Regions from separate parts of the Actinoalloteichus sp. GBA129-24 genome, predicted to be linked through region 1. Evidence: predicted binding sites of a transcription regulator. Region 1 holds the regulator's gene; the other holds the start of a gene.
What was found. The regulator LexA, encoded in region 1, represses DNA repair genes until DNA is damaged. The targets are predictions, from matches to a motif close to CGAACACGTGTTCG.

Region 1 (10,588 bases):
TGCTCCGATCCTCGGAGACGATCAGCGGGACGAGGTGTCTGGCTCGTCATGCCGGTCGTGGTCCGGTCCGTCTCGGACGATCTTCGCCAGCCCCGCCTCGGCGGCGAGGAGTTCCTCCGGGGCCTCCCGGAGATGCCTCAGCGGTGCGGCGAACAGCCAGCAGCAGGCGAGGGACATGCCCACGGCCGCGATCATGATCGTCGCTCGAATCCCGACGAGTGCACCGAGTGCGCCACCGACCAGCGCACCCAGGGGGATCGCGCCCCAGGTGAGGAACCTGGTCGAGGCGTTGACCCGGCCCAACAGCCGATCCGGGCACACCGACTGGCGCAGGCTGACCTGGAGGACCGCGAACACGACGGTCCCGTATCCGCCGACGAAGACCCCGACGACGAACAGCGTGAGAGCCCAGCCCCGATCGGCGAAGGGAACGAGCAGCCGGAACGGCGTGGTCAGGACGGTCACCACGATCAACGCCCGGACGGTGCCGAAGGAGTTCGACCAGAACCGCGTGGTGAGTCCGCCGAGGATCCCTCCCGCACCGGTGACCGAGAGCAGCACGCCGACGGTCCCCTCCGCGAGATTCAGGTCGCGTACCAGGAAGAGCACGTTGACGGCGACGTAGACGTTGAGGAAGAAGTTGTAGGTCATGCTGAACAACGTCGTCGGCCGCAACAGCCAGTGCGCGAAGAGGAAACGCAGGCCCTCGGCGATCTCGTCGGTGAGCCTGCCGCGCGGCTGTAGAGCCACGGCCGGGCGCTCACGACTCATCCTGCCGAGCAGTAGCAGCGAGGTCACGAAGCCGAACACGCTGGCGACGAGGGCGTTGGTCGCGCCGAGGAGTTGAGCGAGTGCACCGCCCAGCGGCCTGCCGGAGAAGTGCATCACCTGTCTGCTGGTGTGCAGTCTGCGATTGGCCTCGGGCAGGTCGACCCGGTCGACGATGGTCGGCAGGTAGGACTGGCTCGCGACTTCGAAGAGGGTGAACATCGCCCCGCACAGCAGCGAGACGACGAACAGGTGGGGATAGGTCAGTGCTCCTGCCCACCAGGCGATCGGCACCGACAGCAGCAGCAGAGCCTGGCCCGCCTCCGCCCAGCGCATCACGGGCAGTCTGCGCATCCGGTCGGCCCACGCGCCTGCGGGCAGGCCTATCACCAGGTTGGCCGCCGTGCCCGCCGCCGTGAGCAGGCCCATCTCCACCGGTCCCGCGTCCAGGACGGTCGCGGCGATCAGCGGAATGGCGACGAAGTGGACTGCGGTGCCGAACTGGCTGGCGACGTCACTGAGCCAGAGCACTCCGAAGTCACGCCGTTGTCCTTGGCCGCGCGGCAGACGATTCCCGGTCACGAGACCGCACAGTTACGGAACCATAACCCCAGGTCAACGGCTTCTTGGTGAAGATGGGCTGAGCGGTCGTTTCCCCAGTGCGAAAGGACTTGATCCATCGGCCGGGCTAATCAGTTCGACTGTTCGTCCCAGGCCTCGGCGTGGTCTCACCGGGTGGTCCTCGACGATCCGGGAATGGATGCGCTCCGCGTGTCGCTTGAGTGGGGTGACACTGCGGAGCAAGCCCGCGAAACCGGCTTGCGGTGCGTGAGATGATGGAGGCGTATGACGACATCGATGCAGAGGCCCGACGAGGCCCGTGAAGAATTCCTCTCCGGCGGCGATCTGGAGCGTTCCGAACGCGCGGCGCTACGCCGGGTAGTCGGGCTGTCGACTGAGCTGGCGGATGTCAGCGAGGTCGAGTACCGGCGGCTTCGGCTGGAGCGCGTGGTGCTGGTCGGTGTCTGGACCGACGGCGACAGCGCCTATGCGGAGGCCTCCCTCGCCGAGTTGGCCAGGCTTGCCGAGACGGCGGGCTCGGAGGTGCTGGATGGCGTGGTTCAGCGCAGACAGCGTCCCGACCCCGCGACCTACATCGGCTCCGGCAAGGTCCTCGAGCTGCGCGATCTGGTCGCGGCCAACGGGGCGGACACGGTCATCTGCGACGGCGAGCTGTCGCCCGGCCAGCTCCGCCAGCTTGAGGACAAGCTGAAGGTCAAGGTCATCGACCGGACGGCCCTGATCCTCGACATCTTCGCCAGTCACGCTCGGTCCCGGGAGGGCAAGGCGCAGGTCGAACTGGCGCAGCTCCGCTATCTGCTGCCGAGGCTGCGCGGCTGGGGTGACGCGATGTCCCGGCAGGCCGGTGGTCAGATGGGCAACGGCGGCATCGGCACCCGTGGTCCCGGTGAGACCAAGTTGGAGACCGACCGCAGGCGGATTCACAAGCGGATCTCGAAGCTGCGTCGTGAGATCCTCGCCATGAGCAAGGTGCGGGAGACCAAGCGCGGGCGACGGGTCGCCAACGAGGTGCCCAGCATCGCCATCGCCGGGTACACCAACGCAGGCAAGTCGAGCCTGCTCAACGCCATCACCGGGGCGGGTGTCCTGGTCGACGACGCTCTCTTCGCGACGCTCGATCCGACGACCCGCCGGGGCACCACGCCGGACGGGCGGTCGCTGACCTACACCGACACCGTGGGCTTCGTCCGGCACCTGCCGCACCAGCTCGTCGACGCGTTCCACTCCACGCTGGAGGAGGTCGGCGAGGCACAGCTGCTGGTGCACGTCGTGGACGGTGCGGACCCGATGCCGGAGCGTCAGGTCTCCTCCGTGCGCGACGTCCTGACCGAGATCACCAAGGATCGCGACGAGCAGATGCCGCAGGAGCTGCTCGTGGTGAACAAGACGGATGCGGCCGACGAGGTCGCCATCGCCCGGCTGCGGCATCTGTTCCCCGACGCGGTCTTCGTCTCCGCCCGTACCGGTGTCGGCGTCGAGGCGCTCCAGGAACGGATCGCCGAGCTGATTCCCCGGCCGGACGCGCTCGTCGAGGTCTTCGTGCCTTACACGGATGGTCGGCTCGCCGCGCGACTGCACGCGGAGGGCGAGGTCTTGGAAGAACGGCATTCTGATGAGGGCACCACGATCCGGGCGAGGGTGGGCGCGAGCCTGGCCGCCGAGTTGTCCGACTCGATCGTGGAGCCTGCCGCGTACTGACCGAGTCGGGGCGAGGGCGGCGCAGTGGGTTGCGCCGCTGCTCGCCGTAGGCATGGTGACCTCGGCGCCCTCGGCCTGGGCAGCCGTCTCGGTTCCCGCGCCGGAGCCGGTGTGCGTGATGACCGACCCGGCGATCACCATGCTGTCGGGCCTGGTGTCCGACGGCGACCGCTGGTACATGGTGAACGATCACGATCCGCTCGTGCAGGTCTTCGTGGTCAATCGGGACTGCGTCGTCGAGCGCGTGATACCGACCGGGGTCGATCATTACGACGTGGGTGATCTCGCGATGGCCCCCGACGGGACCCTGTGGGTCGCGGAGACCGGTGACAACCGGCATCGGCGGGAGACGGTCGCCCTCGTGTCGATCCGGCCCGACGGGGTCGCGGCGCTGCACCGGCTTACCTACCCCGACGGGCCGCGCGACGCCGAGGCGCTGCTGATCGGTCGAGACGGCGTCCCCTACATCGTCACGAAGGAATTGATCGGGCCCGCCGAGATCTATCGTCCTGCCGAGCCGCTGGCCGTTCCCGGCCCGGTGCCGTTGGAACGGGTCGGGTCGGTTCGGCTGAGCGGCTCCGACACACCGGGTGGCCCGGTGCCGGGTTTCGTCGGTTCCTTCCTGGTCACCGGCGGTTCGGTTCATCCAGACGGGACCGTGGTGGCCCTGCGCACCTATACCGATGCCTATCTCTTTCCCGCACCCGACGGAGACGTCCTGAGTGCCTTGGCGGGCGAGCCGCTGCGTATCCCGCTGCCGGACGAGCCACAGGGCGAGGCAGTGGCGTGGGAACCCGACGGGACCCTGCTCAGTGGCTCTGAGGGCGCCGACCAGCCGATCCGTGCGGTCCCCGATGCCACGGGGCTGCTCGCGGCGGAGCTGGAACGTCGGGATCGGGAGGCCGGTCTCTCGTCCGAATCGGCCGCCGAACCCGCCGAACCCGGACGGGACGCGCCGCCGTCCGCCGCCCCGGCGGACACACAGTCGTCAGAGGGCCCGCCCGGCCTGCGGCAGGTCGGCATCAGCGTGGCCGCAGTGACGCTGGCGGCGGGAGTGCTGCTGTGGTGGCGCCGTGGAGGAGGCGGCGCAAGGTGCTGATCAGGGCGGCCGTCGATTCGGCGAATCGGAGAGGCGGGTCGCTTGAGCGGGGCGGTCGGCCGGCGTCGCGGGGTCTGCCCGGGTGCGTGTGCGGGTGCTTGTCCGAGCAGGCTCGGGCCGGATGTCGCGCAAACCGACCTGCTGGCTGGCCGCGGAAGAGCCCGCCTCGCTGAGCATGTGACGCCGACGGTTGTCCGCCGGGCGTGCGGTGCGCCCGGCAGCACGGGCCGCTTCGCCTCGTGGCGGTGAACCGGTGGGAGCACTCTGCTGACTCCCGCAGCGCAGCAACGGGCACCCGAGCACGCGTCGGCGTCGGCGCGCCGCGAACACCGGCTCGGTGTCCTGGCGTGGCCGCCGAAGACCCTCAGGCGGGGTGCTCCTGCTCCCCGCCACCGTGTCGAACTCGCGACGTGTCGAACTCGCGACGTGCCCGGAGAGCGTCCGTCGGGTACCCCCGGCCGAAGCGGCTGCCCCCGTGCCGATCAGAGCCTGCGGAGCACGGCGACGACCTTGCCGAGGATCGTCGACTCGTCGCCCAGAATCGGCTCGTAGGCCGGGTTGTGCGGCATGAGCCACACGTGGTCGTCGCGTCGTTTGAGCGTCTTCACCGTGGCCTCGCCGTCGATCATCGCGGCGACCACGTCGCCGTTCTCGGCCGTGGGCTGTTGGCGGACGACGACCCAGTCGCCGTCGGTGATCGCCGCGTCGATCATCGAGTCACCCGCGACCTTCAGCAGGAAGAGCGAGCCTTCGCCGACGATCTCGCGCGGCAGCGGGAAGACGTCCTCCACGGCCTGTTCGGCGAGGATCGGCCCGCCTGCGGCGATCCGACCCAGCATGGGCACGTACACGGGCGCGCCGTCCTGGTCGGGGTCCGCAGTGGCTGGTGCCTGCGGGACGCGGTCGATGGGGAGCACGCCGACGGCCCGAGGACGGTTCGGGTCGCGGCGCAGGTAGCCCTTGCGCTCCAGTGTCCTGAGCTGGTGAGCGACCGACGACGTCGACGTCAGGCCGACCGCCTCGCCGATCTCACGCACGCTCGGCGGATAGCCGTTGCGGTCGAGCCACTCCCGGATCACCTCCAGCACCCGATGCTGCCGGGGCGTCAGTGCCTCGACCGAGGCGGCCTCGGACTGCTCGGGTAGTGCACGCACCGCCGCGCCATCGCGCGCGCCGCCGGTGTCCTGCGCCGTCGTCTTGCGTGCCATCTCGTGCCTCCCGGCCTGTCGTGCAGGCCTTGCTCCCGCCACCCTCTCGGGTGCCCCATCAGTCATTCTCACGCTTTGTGCTCGTGAAGAGACCACAACGGTAACTCGTGACCTACGCAAGATCAAACACCTGTTCGAAGGAATTCGCCCCTTGGGCTGGCCTTCCCGCGAATGCAGTGGTAGAAAATCGCACAGGGGTTCGATCGAACAGCTGTTCGATTCATGAAAGACCTTCGCGGGAGGACTCGTGACCATTACCTCCGACGAGCGCACGCGACGCGATCACGGCGATCAGTGTGCGCCCGCGCCGCCTCGGGCGCCCGTCCGTCGCGTCGGGCGTGCGGGTGCGGCGCGGGCGTCTGCTCGCCATGGGCGTCTGCTGCGCCTCGGGTCGTCCTGTTCGGCGGGCGGTTCCGGCATGCATCGTGCTCGGTCGGCTCCCGCGGCCCGCCTCGGCGCGTCCACTCGGCCGGTCCGGCCGATCGGTCTGCTCGGCCTGGCGGGGCTGGTCCTGGTGCTCGTCGCGCTGCTGCTCGGCATGGCCTGGGGGGCCGCGCGTCCCTCCTCCGCGGGCCCGGTTCCGGAAGCGACGACGATCACCACGGTGGGCGCGGGCGAGACGGTCTGGTCGATAGCGAGGCGGGCGGTTCCTGGCAGCGCTCCAGCCGAGGTCGTCGACCGGATTCGGCTGCTCAACGGCCCCGAGGTCGCCGAGTTACGCGTCGGCCGGGTGCTGCGGGTGCCCGCGGCGGGCGACCACGCGCGGGGGTGATTCGGCTGCGGCGCGTCAGGTCGTCACAACCGGCGTGTCGGACCGCCTGTCGACTTGCAATCCGATCGATCGGAGCCTAGGTTCTACCCCAACATCTTGTGGTCGCAACGGGCTTACGTGTCCACAGATTGGGGTTCTGCCACAGCTCGTGCTGATGCGGTGGCAGAGCGACACTGGCTGTTCGGTGATCGGTTATGTGAGGTGATGGATCGTGCGGTGCCCGTTCTGTAGGCACCCCGACTCGCGAGTGGTCGACTCCCGTGAGGTGGAGGACGGCCAGGCGATTCGGCGCAGGCGATCCTGCTCGGACTGCGGTCGGCGGTTCACCACCGTGGAGGAGTCGGTTCTCGCCGTGGTGAAGCGTTCCGGGGTCACCGAGCCGTTCAGCCGCGACAAGGTCGTCCGAGGCGTTCGTCGTGCCTGCCAGGGCAGGCCGGTCGATGAGGACGCGCTACAGCAGTTGGCACATCGGGTCGAGGAGGCCATCCGGGCGACCGGATGCGCCGAGATCCCCAGCAACGAGGTCGGGCTGGCGATCCTCAGCCCACTGCGCAGCCTCGACGAGGTCGCTTATCTGCGCTTCGCGAGCGTGTACAGATCCTTCTCCTCGGTGGAGGACTTCGAGAAGGAGATCGCCGATCTGCGGACGGCGGACCCTGCGGACGAGCGGCCTTCGGGAGAGGCCTTCGTCTGATCGACGCGCCGACGGGCGGTGGTCGCGGCCCTTCTCGGCGGACAGGTGGGAATCACAGTGCGGTACCGCCACGGCTCGATCCGGGGCGGCCGATGCGCGACGACACAGTGCGGTACCTAGCCGGGTCGTGGTCGGACGGACGAGGGGATCGTCCGGTCGGGCCCTGGAGAATGAGAGTGAGCGGCATGACAGAGACCGTCGGGAGTGCACCGGCACGGTCCAAGCGGGCCAAGTCGGCGGCGAACGCGGCGAACACGGCGTCCTCCTCGGGGGAGCCCGCCGACGGCGCGGGGGCGCGTCTTCGGGTGCGCCGAGTGCACACCACCGAGGGAGTCCATCCCTACGACGAGGTGACGTGGCAGCACCGCGACGTGGTGATGACGAACTGGCGTGACGGTTCGATCAACTTCGAGCAGCGCGGCGTCGAATACCCGGACTTCTGGTCGGTCAACGCCGTCAATATCGTCACGAGCAAGTACTTCCGGGGCGCGGTGGGCTCCGAGCATCGGGAGCACAGCCTTCGACAGCTCATCGATCGCGTCGTCAAGACCTACGTCGCGGCAGGCGTCGAGAACGCCTACTTCGACACCGACGAGGACGCGGTCGTCTTCGAGCACGAGCTGACCTGGATGTTGTTGCACCAGGTGTTCAGCTTCAACTCCCCGGTGTGGTTCAACGTCGGGACGAGCTCGCCGCAGCAGGTCTCGGCCTGTTTCATCCTCGCCGTCGACGACACGATGGAGTCGATCCTCAACTGGTACCGCGAGGAGGGTCTGATCTTCAAGGGCGGTTCTGGCGCGGGACTGAACCTGTCGCGAATCCGTTCCTCTCGAGAACTGCTCTCCTCTGGCGGCACCGCCTCCGGGCCGGTCTCGTTCATGCGCGGCGCCGACGCCTCGGCAGGCACCATCAAGTCTGGCGGTGCCACCCGCCGCGCCGCCAAGATGGTGGTCCTCGACGTCGATCACCCCGACATCGCGGAGTTCGTCGAGACCAAGGCCAAGGAGGAGGCGAAGGTCCGCGTGCTGCGCGACGCGGGCTTCGACATGGACCTCGGCGGCTCCGACATCGTGTCGGTGCAGTACCAGAACGCCAACAACTCCGTGCGGGTCTCGGACGAGTTCATGCGCGCCGTGGAGTCCAAGGGCGACTTCGGCCTTCGTGCCAGGATCACCGGCGAGGTGATCGACGAGGTCGATGCGGAAGACCTCTTCGGCAAGATCGCCCAGGCCGCCTGGGAGTGCGCCGACCCCGGCATTCAGTACGACGGGACGATCAACGACTGGCACACCTGCCCGGAGTCGGGACGGATCTCGGCGTCGAATCCGTGCTCGGAGTACATGCACCTGGACAATTCGAGCTGCAACCTCGCCTCGCTCAACCTGATGAAGTTCCTCAAGGCGGACGGCACCTTCGACGGTGAGCTTTTCGAGAAGTCCGTCGAACTGGTCATCACCGCGATGGACATCTCCATCTGCTTCGCGGACTTCCCGACCGAGGCCATCGGCGACACCACCCGTCGCTTCCGGCAGTTGGGCATCGGCTACGCCAACCTGGGCGCGCTGCTGATGGCGACCGGGCATGCCTACGACTCCGAGGGCGGCCGCTCGCTCGCCGCCGCCATCACCTCGTTGATGACCGGCGTCGCCTACCGGCGTTCGGCCGAACTGGCGGGAATCGTCGGTCCGTACGAGGGATACGCCCGTAACGCCGAGGCGCACCAGCGCGTCATGCGCAAGCACTCGGCGGCCAACGACGAGATCCGCACGCTGCACGCCAACGACGCCGCGGTGCGCACACTGGCTAGCCGGGCATGGCAGCAGGGGCTCGAGGTCGGCGCGCGCAACGGGTGGCGCAACGCGCAGGCGAGCGTGCTCGCCCCCACCGGCACCATCGGTCTGATGATGGACTGCGACACCACCGGCATCGAGCCGGACCTGGCGCTGGTGAAGTTCAAGAAGCTCGTCGGCGGCGGGTCGATGCAGATCGTCAATCAGACGGTGCCCCGCGCTCTGTCCTCGCTCGGCTATCAGCAGGAGCAGGTGGAGGCGATCGTCGAGTACGTCGCCGAGCACGGGCACGTGATCGATGCTCCGGGCCTGCGCGTCGAGCACTACGAGGTCTTCGACTGCGCCATGGGCGAGCGTTCCATCTCGCCGCTGGGCCACGTTCGCATGATGGCGGCGGTGCAGGCCTTCATCTCGGGGGCGATCTCCAAGACGGTGAACATGCCGGAGGACGCGACCGTCGAGGACGTCAAGGAGATCTACTTCCAGGGCTGGAAGCTGGGCCTCAAGGCGTTGGCGATCTACCGGGACAACTGCAAGGTCGGCCAGCCGCTGTCGGTGTCCAAGAGCAGCACGGCGGAGAAGTCGCCGGAGACCGTGGTCGAGTACCGGCCGGTCCGTAAGCGGCTCCCCAAGAAGCGTCCGAGCCAGACCTACTCCTTCACGGTCGGCGGCGCCGAGGGTTACCTGCACGCGGGCTCCTACCCGGATGACGGGCTGGGCGAGATGTTCGTGAAGCTCGGCAAGCAGGGGTCGACGCTGGCAGGCGTGATGGACGCCTTCTCCATGTCCATCTCCGTCGGTCTGCAGTACGGCATCCCGCTGGAGTTCTACGTCTCGAAGTTCCAGAACCTGCGCTTCGAGCCTGCGGGCATGACCGACGACCCGGACATCCGCATCGCCACCAGTGTGCTGGACTACCTGTTCCGTCGGATGGCCCTGGACTACCTGCCCTACGACAAGCGGGCCGGGCTGGGCGTGTTCACGGCGGCCGAGCGCACCGCACAGGTCGAGGCTGACTACCCGGACACCTCGGCGCCGGTGAGCGAGAAGGTCGACTTCGAAGGGCTGCAGACCTCCGTCGACGCCGACCGGAAGCCCGCCGTCGAGGGACAGCCGGACCGGGCGGCCGGCAGTTCCACGGAGCTGATGGAGCTGAGGCTGGGCAAGGCGGCCGACGCGCCGCTGTGCTTCACCTGCGGCACGAAGATGCGTCCGTCGGGCTCCTGCTACCTGTGCGAGGGCTGCGGCTCGACCTCCGGGTGTAGCTGACACTGGCGCCGTTAATGGGTGAACTACCTGGTCAGAGCCGGGGCGCGATGGCGCGCCCCGGCTCTTTCCGTGTCTGTGCCGCGTCTGCGAGAGGCGACTCCACCAAATGAAAGTACGTGACGTACTTGGCCGTGGGTGGGGTTGTTGTGGGACCGACCGGGGAGGCGGGTATGGCTACCGTTCACTACGAGAGCTACACCGAAGCTCGCACGCATCTGAAGAAGCTGCTTGACGCTGCCGAGGAAGGCCGAGTCGCCACGGTTCGGCGTGACTCGGTCATGACGGCGCTGGTGGATGTGGAGCGCCTGCGTCGGTTCCTTGCGTCGACGGTCCCGTCGGATGCCCAGGTCGTTCCCGAGGCCGACAGCTGGTCGGTTTTCATTCCGGGGCTGCCGGTTTCCGCTGATGGCGCGTCGTTCGACGAGGCGATCGCCGAGATGGTCGATGCTCTTCGGGAGTATGCGCAGGACTGGCAGGAGCGCCTGCTCGCTGCGCCGAACCACCGCGACAACTGGGGTCTGGTGCAGTTGATCAGTCTCAGTGACGACGAACAGTTGCGCTGCTGGCTGGTCGGTGCAGCGCGGTGACTTCGTGGCCGCAGCCGACGCGCAAGGATCACGAGACCTTCTGCCAGGTCGAGGAATGGCGGCGAGTGCGAGACGCTCGTGGGCGCACCGGTACGCATCACGTCACTTTCGAACTCGATCT
Region 2 (10,588 bases), 2.6 Mb from region 1:
GCTGATGGTCTTCAAGAAGGGCACCCTGGTCTTCCGCGAGTCCGGTGCGCTGCCTGCGAAGGCACTGGCCCAGGTGCTCGACGCCGCCCGCGCGCACGAGGTCGCCGACCCGGCGCAGTGAGCGCGACGTCCCGCCCGCCGCCGTGCGCGGCCCGGCTCACCCGTCGTGGTGGGCTGGCTGCTCGGCTGGGCAGTGCCCGGTGAGTGCCGCGACGAGCAGCCGACCGGGCTCGGACCGGGTCTTTCGCCGTCGTCGCGAAGGGCGGGACGCCGATCGGCCCGGTTCATCCGAAACCACCACACTGAGCGTCGCCGACGGCTAACCTGGAGTGGCGATCGAGCGAGCCGGTGGCGGGCACGGAGGATCTGTCCGAGGATCCGTGCGGGCCTCGATCGCCTTGGGGTGATCGGGGGCTGCGGATGACCGAGCGACTCGTCGACCGGGGGTCTCGATCGCCGGACCCGGCCGATTCCATCCCCACTGTGGACGTACACGGCCTCGCAGAGGCGCACGTCAGCCGACTCCGGGCTCGATACGACTGGCGCGCCCGGTGGCATCGCCGATTCTTTCGGCTCGGGGGCCTGCTGATCATCCTGGCCAGTGCCGCCCTGCCGCTGCTCACGACCCTGGATTACGAGAACAAGGACTTCGTGCTCTCGGCGACGGGGGTGGTGATCGCCGTGCTCACCGGGTTGCAGACCTTCTATCGCTGGGACAAGTCGTGGGCGACGTTGCGGGCCGCCGAGTCCTCCCTGACCGAGCTGCGCTGGGAATGGCGCCTGCGCCAGGAGGAGGCGAAGGGCCTGACCGGTGACGACGCCGATCGACACCGCCGGGAGGCCACCGAACGCATGCTGGCGGGCGTGCGTGAGGTGCGTCTTCGCGAGTCGGAAGACTATTTCGCCGAACTGCGCTTCCCCTCGGCGCGGGCCCGCTGATCGGGCCCGCTGATCGGGTGCGGGACGGGCTCTACGGGGCGGTGCTGCTCACCCGATGATCGCCTGCCGCGCCTGCTGCTCGGCGGTTTCGTTCCGCGTCCGGGCGCCCGAGACGACGCCCTGCCGCGATGCGGGGCTTGACCGGCCGCCCCGGTCCGATGCGGGCTCAGCGGGCGGACTAATCCGGTGGCGGAGTGGGATCGGCGGCCGAGGCGGCGCGGCGTTCTCGCCTGCCCCTGGCCAGCTCGGTGGCCAGCGCGTCCAGCGGCTGGTTCCAGAAGCGGCGGTAACGCTCCAGCCACCCGTCGATCTCCCGTAGCGGCTCCGGGTCCACCGAGTACAGCCTGCGGGCGCCGACCGCCCGGACGGTGGTGAAGCCGTTCTCCCGCAGGACCCGCAGATGTTGGGAGACGCCGGGCTGCGAGATGCCGAACTCCTCCTGCACGATCGAGGTGACCTCGCCTGCCGCTCGTTCGCCGTCGGCGAGGAGTTCCAGGATGCGACGACGGACCGGGTCTCCCAGTACGTCGAACGCATGCATGATCGAACAGCCTTCCAAGCTCGCTCCGGGTAAGTCAAGCGGTGCATCCTCGGCCCGCCGAGGTCGCCCGCTCACTGGTCGCCGACGTGTCCCGGCCGGTTCGCGCTCGAGGCGCCGGAACCTGCGGCCGGGACGTCGGCTCCAGGTCAGGAGGCGTCGATCGGCTGGGCGATGCCGATGAGGTTGCCGCAGGTGTCGTCCAGCACGGCCACCGTCGCGTTGCCCGCCGCGACCGGCGGCGACGGGAACTCGACGCCCAGGCCACGCAGCCGCTCGTACTCCGCCATGACGTCGTCGACGCCGAACAGCGTGGCGGGGATGCCTGCCTCCCGCAGCGCCTGCTGATAGGTGGTCGCGATCGGGCTCCCGTTCGGTTCGAGCAGCAGTTCGACCCCGTCGGGGTCCGAAGGGGAGACGACGGTCAGCCATCGGGCGCCGCCTGCGGGCTCGTCGGTCTTGGGGAGGAAGCCGAGAACGCGGGTGTAGAAGTCCAGCGCCTTGGCCTGATCGGTGACGAAGACGCTGGTGACGGTGATCTTGATCATGAGGTCTCGTTCCCTGCCTGCCTGTCGAGGTTGTTTCGGCGGTCCGCGTGCGGGAGCCGATGTGCGACCTCAAGCTAACTGCTGGTGCTTATATAAGCAATAGCCTATATTGCTGGGGTGTGCGGCGTCGTGGACGCGACGTCGCCCGGCCGTCCGCGCCCCTCCTGTCGCGTCGTCCGCGGGTGGACAGTCATTCGAATATATGTTCGAATCTCCGTCATGAAGTGGGACGCGCAACGCTTGGACGAGGGCGGCGATCAGGCGCTGCCGCTGGAGGTGACCGGTCGGGGCGGGGTCGTGCGCGGCGGCGGGCGCGGCGGGCTCCGGCTGCCGCCCCCGGTGCCGATCGAGGCGGGCACCGACGACGAGGCGATGGCCATCGAGATCACCGCGAAGACCATCATCAACCGGGTGCCGGGCCAGTCGGGCATGCCCTTCGAATGGACGGTGAATCCTTATCGGGGCTGCAGCCATGCCTGTCGTTACTGCTTCGCGCGCAACACGCACACCTATCTCGACCTCGACTCGGGCCGTGACTTCGACACCAGGATCATCGTGAAGGTGAACGCGGGGGCGCTACTGCGTCGCGAGCTGGCGGGCCCCCGATGGCGCGGCGAGTCGATCGCGATGGGCACCAACACCGACCCCTATCAGCGGGCCGAGGGCCGTTACGGGTTGATGCGGGAGATCATCACGGCATTGCGAGACCGGGCCAACCCGTTCTCCATCCTGACCAAGGGAACCCTGATCCTGCGTGATCTCGACCTGATCACCGAGGCCGCGGGCCAGGCCCCGGTGTCGATCGCCGTCTCGGTCGGGTCCGTCGACGAGCCGCTGTGGCGGTCGGTGGAGCCGGGCACCCCCTCGCCGAACCGGAGGCTGGACGTGGTCCGTCGCTTCGCCGAGCGTGGCATCGACGTCACCGTCCTGATGGCGCCGATCCTGCCAGGACTGAGCGATTCGCCGGCGGAACTGGCCCGCACGGTCTCCGCCGTAGTCGACGCGGGCGCCTCGTCGGTGGTGCCGGTGGTCCTGCATCTGCGTCCCGGCGCCAGGGAGTGGTACCACCGCTGGCTCAGCAGTGACTTCCCCGAACTGCTTCCGCAGTACGAGCAGCTCTACCGGGCCAGCCACTATGCGCCGAAGGCCTACCAGCGCCGGATCACCGAGCAGGTGCGGGAGCTGGCCGCCGCGCGAGGCCTCCGGCGTCGCCCGAGACATCGTGCGGCCGAGTCTGAATCCGCCGCGGGGCCCGAGACGGCCGCAGGTCAGCTCTCGCTGCTCTGAGCGGCCGCTCCCCGGGGTTCGGGGATTCGGTGTCCACGGATGCGGCGTCCTCGATCTCGGCGCCGTCGGGCGCTGCGGTCTCGGACGCGGCGGCGCAGGTCTCTGCGGCCAGGCTCGGCATCCGAGGTCTCGTCGCCACGGCCGAGGAGAACGGCGGCCTGCCGAGGCGGCGCCGAGAGCGCAGACGTCGCGCGGGAGCCCGCACGGGCCCGACGTCGCCTCGGCGGGTCGGGTCCGTGCGAACAGCCGTGCTCAGCCGCCCGTGCAGGCGATCCGCGTCGGGATGCTGTCCGGCCCAGAGCCGCTGCCGTTGAAGCCGACGGTCACCGCGCCGCCCGGTGCGATGACGCCGTTGTAGCCCGCGTTGCGGACCGTCACCTCCCGGCCTGCCTGGGTCGCCTCGCCGTTCCAGGCCTGGCTCACGGTCTGCGTGCCGGGGAAGGTCCAGGACGCCGACCAGCCGTCGAACGCGGTCGAACCGGTGTTGCGAACGGTCACCGCGCCCTGGAAGCCGCCGGGCCAGGAGTTCGCGACCGCGTAGGTGGCCGAACAGCCGTCGCCGGTCGGCGGCGGGGTCGTCGTGGGCGGCGGCGTGGTGGTGGGCGGCGTGGTGTCGCCGGACTCGCCGATCTGGATGCCTCGTCCGTTGGTGCCCAGGTAGACGCGGCCGTAGACCCGAGGATCGCCGCTGAGCGCCTCGCCCATGTTGCCCCACTGGTGCTGGTCGTCGTTGATCCGAACCCAGGCCGCGCCCGCGTCGTCGGACCGGAACACGCCCTGGACCCCGCCGACCGTGCCCACCAGGTAGAGCGCGGGGTGATTCGCGCCGGGCGCCGCCGCCCCGTGGGCGACATTGCGTGCACTGTCCACCCCGGAGACGGCGGTGAACGTCGTCCCGCCGTCGGTGGAGCGCACCAGGCCGCCGTCGCCTGCCAACCAGATCTCGCCCTCGCGGTCCGGCAGCGCCGTGAACTTCACGTTCCCGGTCGGCAGCCCGGTGGCCGGGCTGGCGGTGAAGCTCGCTCCGCCGTCGGTGCTGACGTAGAACCGGCCGCCGCTCGCCCCGTAGAACACCGCCGGGTTCACCCGGTCGGCCTCCACGACCGCGCCTGCCGGGATGCCGGTGGACGCCGTCCAGGAGCTGCCGCTGCTGCCCGCGTGGTGCACGCCGGTGCCCGCCGGGCTCCACAGCACGGAGTCGCCGTCGGCCGCCGAGGCAATGGTGCCGCCCCCGGTCACACCGCTCGGCTCGCTGCTCGCCGGGTACCAGTTCGCTCCGCCGTCCTGGGAGAACGCCGCCCGGCTGACGCCGTCGGCATTGCCCGCGCGGACCACGAAGTTCGGGTTCGTCTCGGCGAAGTCGATGCTGGTGGTGCTGGTGAAGTTCGGGGCGGAGAACATCCGCTCCGGCACGGAGTCCAGGTCGTCGTGGCGGAAGCCGCCGATGTCGCCCAGCGCGCTGAGCAACGGGGCGCCGCTGGGCGGGCTGGCGAGGTCGAGGACGGCGGTCTCCTCCAGCCCGCCCACCATCGGCTCGATGGTGATCCGGCCGCCCGCGTCCCAGGCGGAGAGGTTCTCGGTGCCGTAGATCGTCGCCCCGGTGCCGTACATCATCCGGTCGGAGTCGAAGGGGTCGATCTCCAGCGCCTCGGTCATCCAGCCGAGCTTCGGGGTGATCTCGGGGGGCGTGGGGTTCGTCGCGAAGTCCAGCCACGGGACCTCGGAGATGTCGATCTCATAGCGGAAGGAGCGCTCGGGGTAATTGGCCCAGTCCCAGGCCCGCGTCCACGTCTCGCCCGCGTCGGTGCTGCGGAAGATCACGATGTCCGGCCACCAGAGCAGCTGGCTGGCCACCATCAGGGTGCCCGGATTCTGCCGGTCGATCGTCAGTCCGCTGTAGCCGAAGTCGGAGCCCTCCGCACCGGAGGGGACGGGGCTGATCTGCGTCCACTCACCGGTGTCGGTCGCGTACTTCCAGACGTCGCCCTCGGCGCCGTCATACGGTCCGCCGGTGTCGCTGGTCGCGATGTAGAGGAAGCCGTTGACGTGGTCGACGACGCCCTTGTGCGCCAGGAAGCCGGTCGGCTGGCCCGCCACCCGTTCCCAGCTCGCTCCCGCGTCGGTGCTGCGGTAGACGGTGTTCTCCTTGTCCGCCACGCCGATGTAGAGGTCCTGCGTCGGCTCGCCTGCGCTGCCGGTGGACTCGTCGAAGGTCACCCAGGTGACGCCCTGGTTGTCGTCCAGGTAGCCGTTCGGATCGTCCGGGTCCTGCGCGTAGTTCCCCGGATTCGGGAAGTTCGACACCTCCGACCAGGTCACGCCGAAGTCGGTGCTGCGCCACAGCCCGTTTCCGCTGGGAGCGCCCAGGTACACGATGCTGTTGTCGTTGGGGTCGACGGTCAGCCGCTCGCCCATGCCACGGCCCGGCATGTTCCCGCCGAGCTTGAACGGCAGCTCCGTCACCTCCCAGGTCTCGCCCCGGTCCGCCGAGCGCAGGATGGCGCCGTTGTTCGGGTCCCAGTCGTTGGTGTACATGCCCGCCGCGACGTACACCCGGTCGGTGTCCACCGGGTCGGTGGCCAGGCTGACGACGCCGTTGTATCCCCACTCGTCCCAGCCGACCCAGTCCAGCAACGGGGTCCACCGGCCGCTGTCCTGCTCCCAGCGGTAGGCCCCGCCGATGTCGGTGCGTGCGTAGATCAGGTTCGGCTCGCTCTGATTGAAGATGATGCCGGGGACGAACCCGCCGCCCGCGATCTCGGCGTTGCGCCAGGAATAGGACTGATTGACGGTCTGCGCCGCCGCCTCGGACTGGCCGCTGGGCAACTGGGTGAGCGCCAGTGCGCCCGCGGCCAGCGCGGCTGCGAGCGCGGCCGACAGGAATCTGCGCTTGGTCACGTCGAACCTCTTCCTTGAGTTGACGCCAGTCGGTCGGACGGATTGCGGACACGGCGGCGAAAAGAGAACCGGGAATCCGGTATCGGCAGGTCATCCTTGGATCGAGTCCGGGATGGTCCTGAATTCCGTCCGGGGCCGACGCGCCCCGGCCCGGTGCGAGATTCACATATCGAGACAGGCCTGTCAACGGTGGTGAGCGGCCGAATCGGGGGCTGGTGAGAACTGTGATACGTCGATTTGCGCGGCCGTTATGTATCGAAATGTGATTCGACACCAATGCGCGGAATTCGTCGAAATCGAGTTCGATGACCCGGCCTTGTCGAGTGAGTCACTCGGCGGGCTCGGGGCTCGGGCGGCGGGCGACGGGCGGGAGGGGCGCGGCGGCGGGATTCGGGACGCCGTCGGCGGTCGGCCTCGGCGCGTCTCCCGACGACGGTGGCGCGGGGGGCTGCCCACCGGGACGCCGGGACCGCGCCGTCCCGGCGTCGCCCCGCGACGGCCGACGGCCGGGCGCGGGCGAGTACGCACCCGGCGGCGGCTCGTCTCACCGGATCTGTCGGACTCGCCGGACCGCAGGCGCGGCTCCGCTGCTCGCGGAGTCGGCTGATCGGCGGGCCCGGCGACCGGTATCGGAGCAGGCTCTCGGCCCGTCCGACGTCGAGGCGACCGACCTGCCACCGGCCCGTCGCCTCGACGCAGGCGGCCCGCTCAGTGGTGTTCGGTCCTGGCGAACTCGCAGCCCTCGACGTCCGCCGGGATGCGATGTGCGTCCTCGATGTCGACCGGCGCGCACCACAGGTAGTGCAGACCCAGCTCGTCGTTGCCCGCGGGCCCGGCCGTGATCGCGAAGCCGTTGCCGAACGCCCAGTCCGGGTTGTCCGTCAACCGCCCGTCGGCCTGGGCCTGCTGCCAGGACTCCTGGAACTCGATCAGTCGGGCGGGCTCGAAGCGCACCAGACCGAGCCGGTCGTACGGCGGAATCGAGCAGGTCGCCCACTCGGAGACGAAGGGCTCGTAGTGCTCGGCCAGCTGCGGACCGAGATAGTCGACGAGATCATCGCGGTCGGCGGGCGCGACCTCGGCGCACTCGCCCGTCTCGTCCTGGACCCAGGCCGCGAGCTCGTCCATCGAGTCGAAGGACTCGCCGAGTGCGGCGATGCCCTCGCCCTCGGCGTGGCCTTCGTGCTGTCCCTCGTCGCCGGTCGACTCCGGCGCGGGATCGGCACCGGCACTGGTCTCGACGTCGGAAGCCGGGCCCGCGCGTTCGGTGCCCGAGTCCTGGCTCGCGCAACCCGTTGCCACGACGATGGCGAGCAGCACCGCCGCAGTCCGAAGCCTCCTGGTGCTCAGCACGGTGTCCACAGACGTGACCTCCTCGTCGGCCCCGTCCCGGCACTGCGGGCGGGGACTCGATGCTCACGATGCGGTGACATCCGGCGGGCGGTGTCGTCGCGCGGCGGCCCGGTGCGGCGGTGCGCATCGAGCCGAGCCGGGTGCCGCAGGTTTCGCGCAGGCGTCCCGGCGTCGATCACCGGTCGCGACGCCACGCTGCGTCGGCTGGTCATCGGATCGCTCCTCTCCGGCGGGGCTGGAGGGGGTGAGCTCTGTCTCCTTCGGACGGTAGGAGGCCCGGCCTTCATCGGTACAGGCCCGGATGGCCGTATCCGCGCAGGCACCCGGTGGGCAGCGCCGTCGGCGCCCTCGATCAGCACGTCGATCCGAAGCGGTCCCGATGGGCGCGCAGCGCCGCAGCGGTCTCGTCGTCGGCGGGCAGGAACGCCTCGACGGCCAGCTCGTCCATCGTGACGTCCAGCGGCGCCCCGAAGGTGGTGACGGTGCTGATGAAGGAGAGCACGCCGTCGTCGTGGCGGAGCCGAAGCGGCACGGCGAGGTCGCCGAGTTCGATGTCCGGATCGGACTCTGCGGGCCGCGGCGGCGCCGGATACCCGGTGAGCTCCGTGTGCAGCGCGCGGAGCTCGGGATCGCCGCCGTTGGCGACCTGGCGACTCACTCGGTCCAGCAGGTGCCTGCGCCACTGTCCGAGGTTGACGATCCGGGGCGCCATTCCGTCCGGGTGCAGGCTGATGCGCAGTGCGTTGGCCGGGGCGGCGAGCAGTTCGGGTGCCGCGCCTGCGGTGAGCAGGCTGACGCCTGCATTGCCGTCGACGATGTTCCACGATCGGTCGACCAGCACGGCCGGATAGGGCTCGTAGGCGGCGAGCACCTTTGCCACGGCGGCCCGCACCGTCTCCAGCCGAGTCGAGCCGAGCTCGGATTCGGTGTAGACGGGGGCGTGGCCCGCCGCGAGGAGCAGCCCATTGCGGTCGCGGAGCGGGACGTCGAGATGCTCGGCCAGCCGCAGCACCATCTCCCGGCTCGGGTTGGCGCGGCCGGTCTCCATGAAGCTCAGGTGGCGGGTGGAGACCTCGGCCTGGTTGGAGAGTTCGAGCTGGCTCCAGCGCCTGCGCTCCCGCCAGGAACGCAGCAGGGGTCCCACCGGCCTGGCCGGAGCGTCGTTCGTCATCGGACCTCGATTCGAGGGACATTACCTGACAGGTAATCGACCACATTACCTGTGATTCGGCATGCTCTGAAGCGTCCGGCCGACGAGGCCGACCGGCGGCCGAGATCGGAACCGCCGCTCCGCACCACGAGGGGACCGACATGAGCACCGTGACCGCACTGCTTGCCCGCTACATCGCGACCTGGAACGAGACCGACCCCGCCGCCCGCCGTCGTGCGATCACCGAGCTGTGGACCGAGGACGGCGTCTACACCGACCCGCTGGCCTCGGTCACCGGGCATGAGTCGATCTCGGCGGTGATCGGCGCCGCGCAGGAGATGTTCGCCGGGCATGTCTTCCGGCTGCTTGACGGCGCCGAGGCACACCACGACGTGGTCCGGTTCCGCTGGGAGCTGGTCCCGGCGGGCGGTGGCGAGTCGGTGGCGATCGGTCTCGACGTGGCCGCCCTGGCGGCGGACGGCCGAATCCGGCTGATCCACGGCTTCCTCGACAAGGCGCCCGCGGCCTGAACCGTCGGGTCGGCGTCGGCGCCCCGACGGCCGGCCTGCGGTGGCGGGCGGCCAGCGGCGGCCGCCGACCGACCGGTCGGCTCGCCGCAGGACCGACCGCCGCGTCGCGCTCGGCTCGCGGACGACCCCCGCGAGCCGGGCCCGACCTCAGGACCCCGGCCGCCAGGCGGGCCCGGTCTCGATCGCCAGGGCTCGGCAGCCCCGGCGGGAGCCCGTCCGCAGCCGCCCGGCCTGCGGTCGGGCCCGCGCAGGCCCGACCGCTCCCCAGCCGGCTCAGTCCCGCAGGTCGACGCCCACCGTGCCATCCGAGGGCGACCAGCCGTAGGCGCGCTCTGGTCGCAGGCGCAGCAGCCGTCGCCGGTCGGCCACCATGGCGGCCCGGTACTCGGTCCAGTCGGGATGCTCGCCCGCGATCTCGCGGTAGACCTGGACCAGTTCCGCCACCGTCGCGTCCTGCGGATCGGTCGCCACGGGGGAGAGCACCGCCGTGGCGTCCAGGACAAGGTAGGCGCCAAGGTCGGGCGTGCTCACCTGGAAGGAGGCCCTCGGATCGCGCCGAAGATTGCGCGTCTTGGCCCGTCCGTCGGTCAGTGACACCAGGATCTCGCCCGTCGCCGGGCGGAAGGTGTAGGAGACCACCGACGCCTGCGGACGACCGTTCCCGCGCAGTGTCATGAGGATGCCGCGCCGCTGCTCGTTCAGCAGGTCGAGCAGCACGCCGAGTCCGGGACGGCCGGACTGCGCGATCACGACGGGACCCGCTCGCTGCGCAGCGGGGCCAGTGCGGCGGACAGTCGCCCCAGTTCGTCGAGCATCCGGGTGCAGGCGGCGGTCCTGGCCGGATCGTCGAGCAGTACGCCGTCCTGGATCTGCTCGCTGACGAAGGGGATCGAGACGGCCTCGGTGACCGGAGACATCTTCAGCGTCGTCACCACCTGCTTGAGCATCTGCACCGCGCGGAGCCCGCCGGAGGTCATGCCGTAGCTGACGAAGCCGACGGGCTTGTAGTGCCACTCCGAGTACAGGAAGTCGACGGCGTTCTTCACGACCGCGTTGAACCCGAAGTTGTATTCGGGCATGACGAACACGAAGGCGTCGGCGGAGTCGACCAGCGCGCTCCAGTCCTTCGTGTGCTGATGGCGGTAGCGGCCTGCGGCCGGGTGCTCCGGCTCGTCGAGGAAGGGCAGCGCGAGTTCGCCGAGATCGACCGTGCGCACCTCGAATCCGCCGTGGTCGACGGCGACGTCGGTGCACCACCGGGCGACGGCCGGCCCGAGCCTGCCCGGCCGGGTACTCGCGACGATGACATGCAGGACTGGCATGGGGACTTCTCCTGAGTGCAGTG

Region 2: a site for LexA is predicted at 2,221-2,234, ahead of UA75_RS19470 (Rv2578c family radical SAM protein). Genes of this name have one in related genera too.

The regions. Positions count from the first base shown of each region.
Region 1 covers NZ_CP016077.1:1,908,951-1,919,538, forward strand. Annotated here, with positions in the region: gene UA75_RS08670 (MFS transporter) at 22-1,350, opposite strand; gene hflX (GTPase HflX) at 1,627-3,048, shown strand; gene UA75_RS08680 (hypothetical protein) at 3,167-4,147, shown strand; gene lexA (transcriptional repressor LexA) at 4,630-5,355, opposite strand; gene UA75_RS08690 (LysM peptidoglycan-binding domain-containing protein) at 5,774-6,127, shown strand; gene nrdR (transcriptional regulator NrdR) at 6,339-6,821, shown strand; gene UA75_RS08700 (vitamin B12-dependent ribonucleotide reductase) at 7,007-9,880, shown strand; gene UA75_RS08705 (prevent-host-death protein) at 10,051-10,467, shown strand.
Region 2 covers NZ_CP016077.1:4,519,394-4,529,981, reverse strand. Annotated here, with positions in the region: gene trxA (thioredoxin) at 1-121, shown strand, start outside; gene UA75_RS19485 (DUF4231 domain-containing protein) at 484-939, shown strand; gene UA75_RS19480 (ArsR/SmtB family transcription factor) at 1,118-1,480, opposite strand; gene UA75_RS19475 (VOC family protein) at 1,627-2,025, opposite strand; gene UA75_RS19470 (Rv2578c family radical SAM protein) at 2,245-3,312, shown strand; gene UA75_RS19465 (cellulose binding domain-containing protein) at 3,565-6,210, opposite strand; gene UA75_RS19460 (hypothetical protein) at 6,919-7,572, opposite strand; gene UA75_RS19455 (helix-turn-helix transcriptional regulator) at 7,916-8,734, opposite strand; gene UA75_RS19450 (nuclear transport factor 2 family protein) at 8,875-9,243, shown strand; gene UA75_RS19445 (PPOX class F420-dependent oxidoreductase) at 9,517-9,993, opposite strand; gene UA75_RS34665 (NAD(P)H-dependent oxidoreductase) at 9,990-10,588, opposite strand, start outside.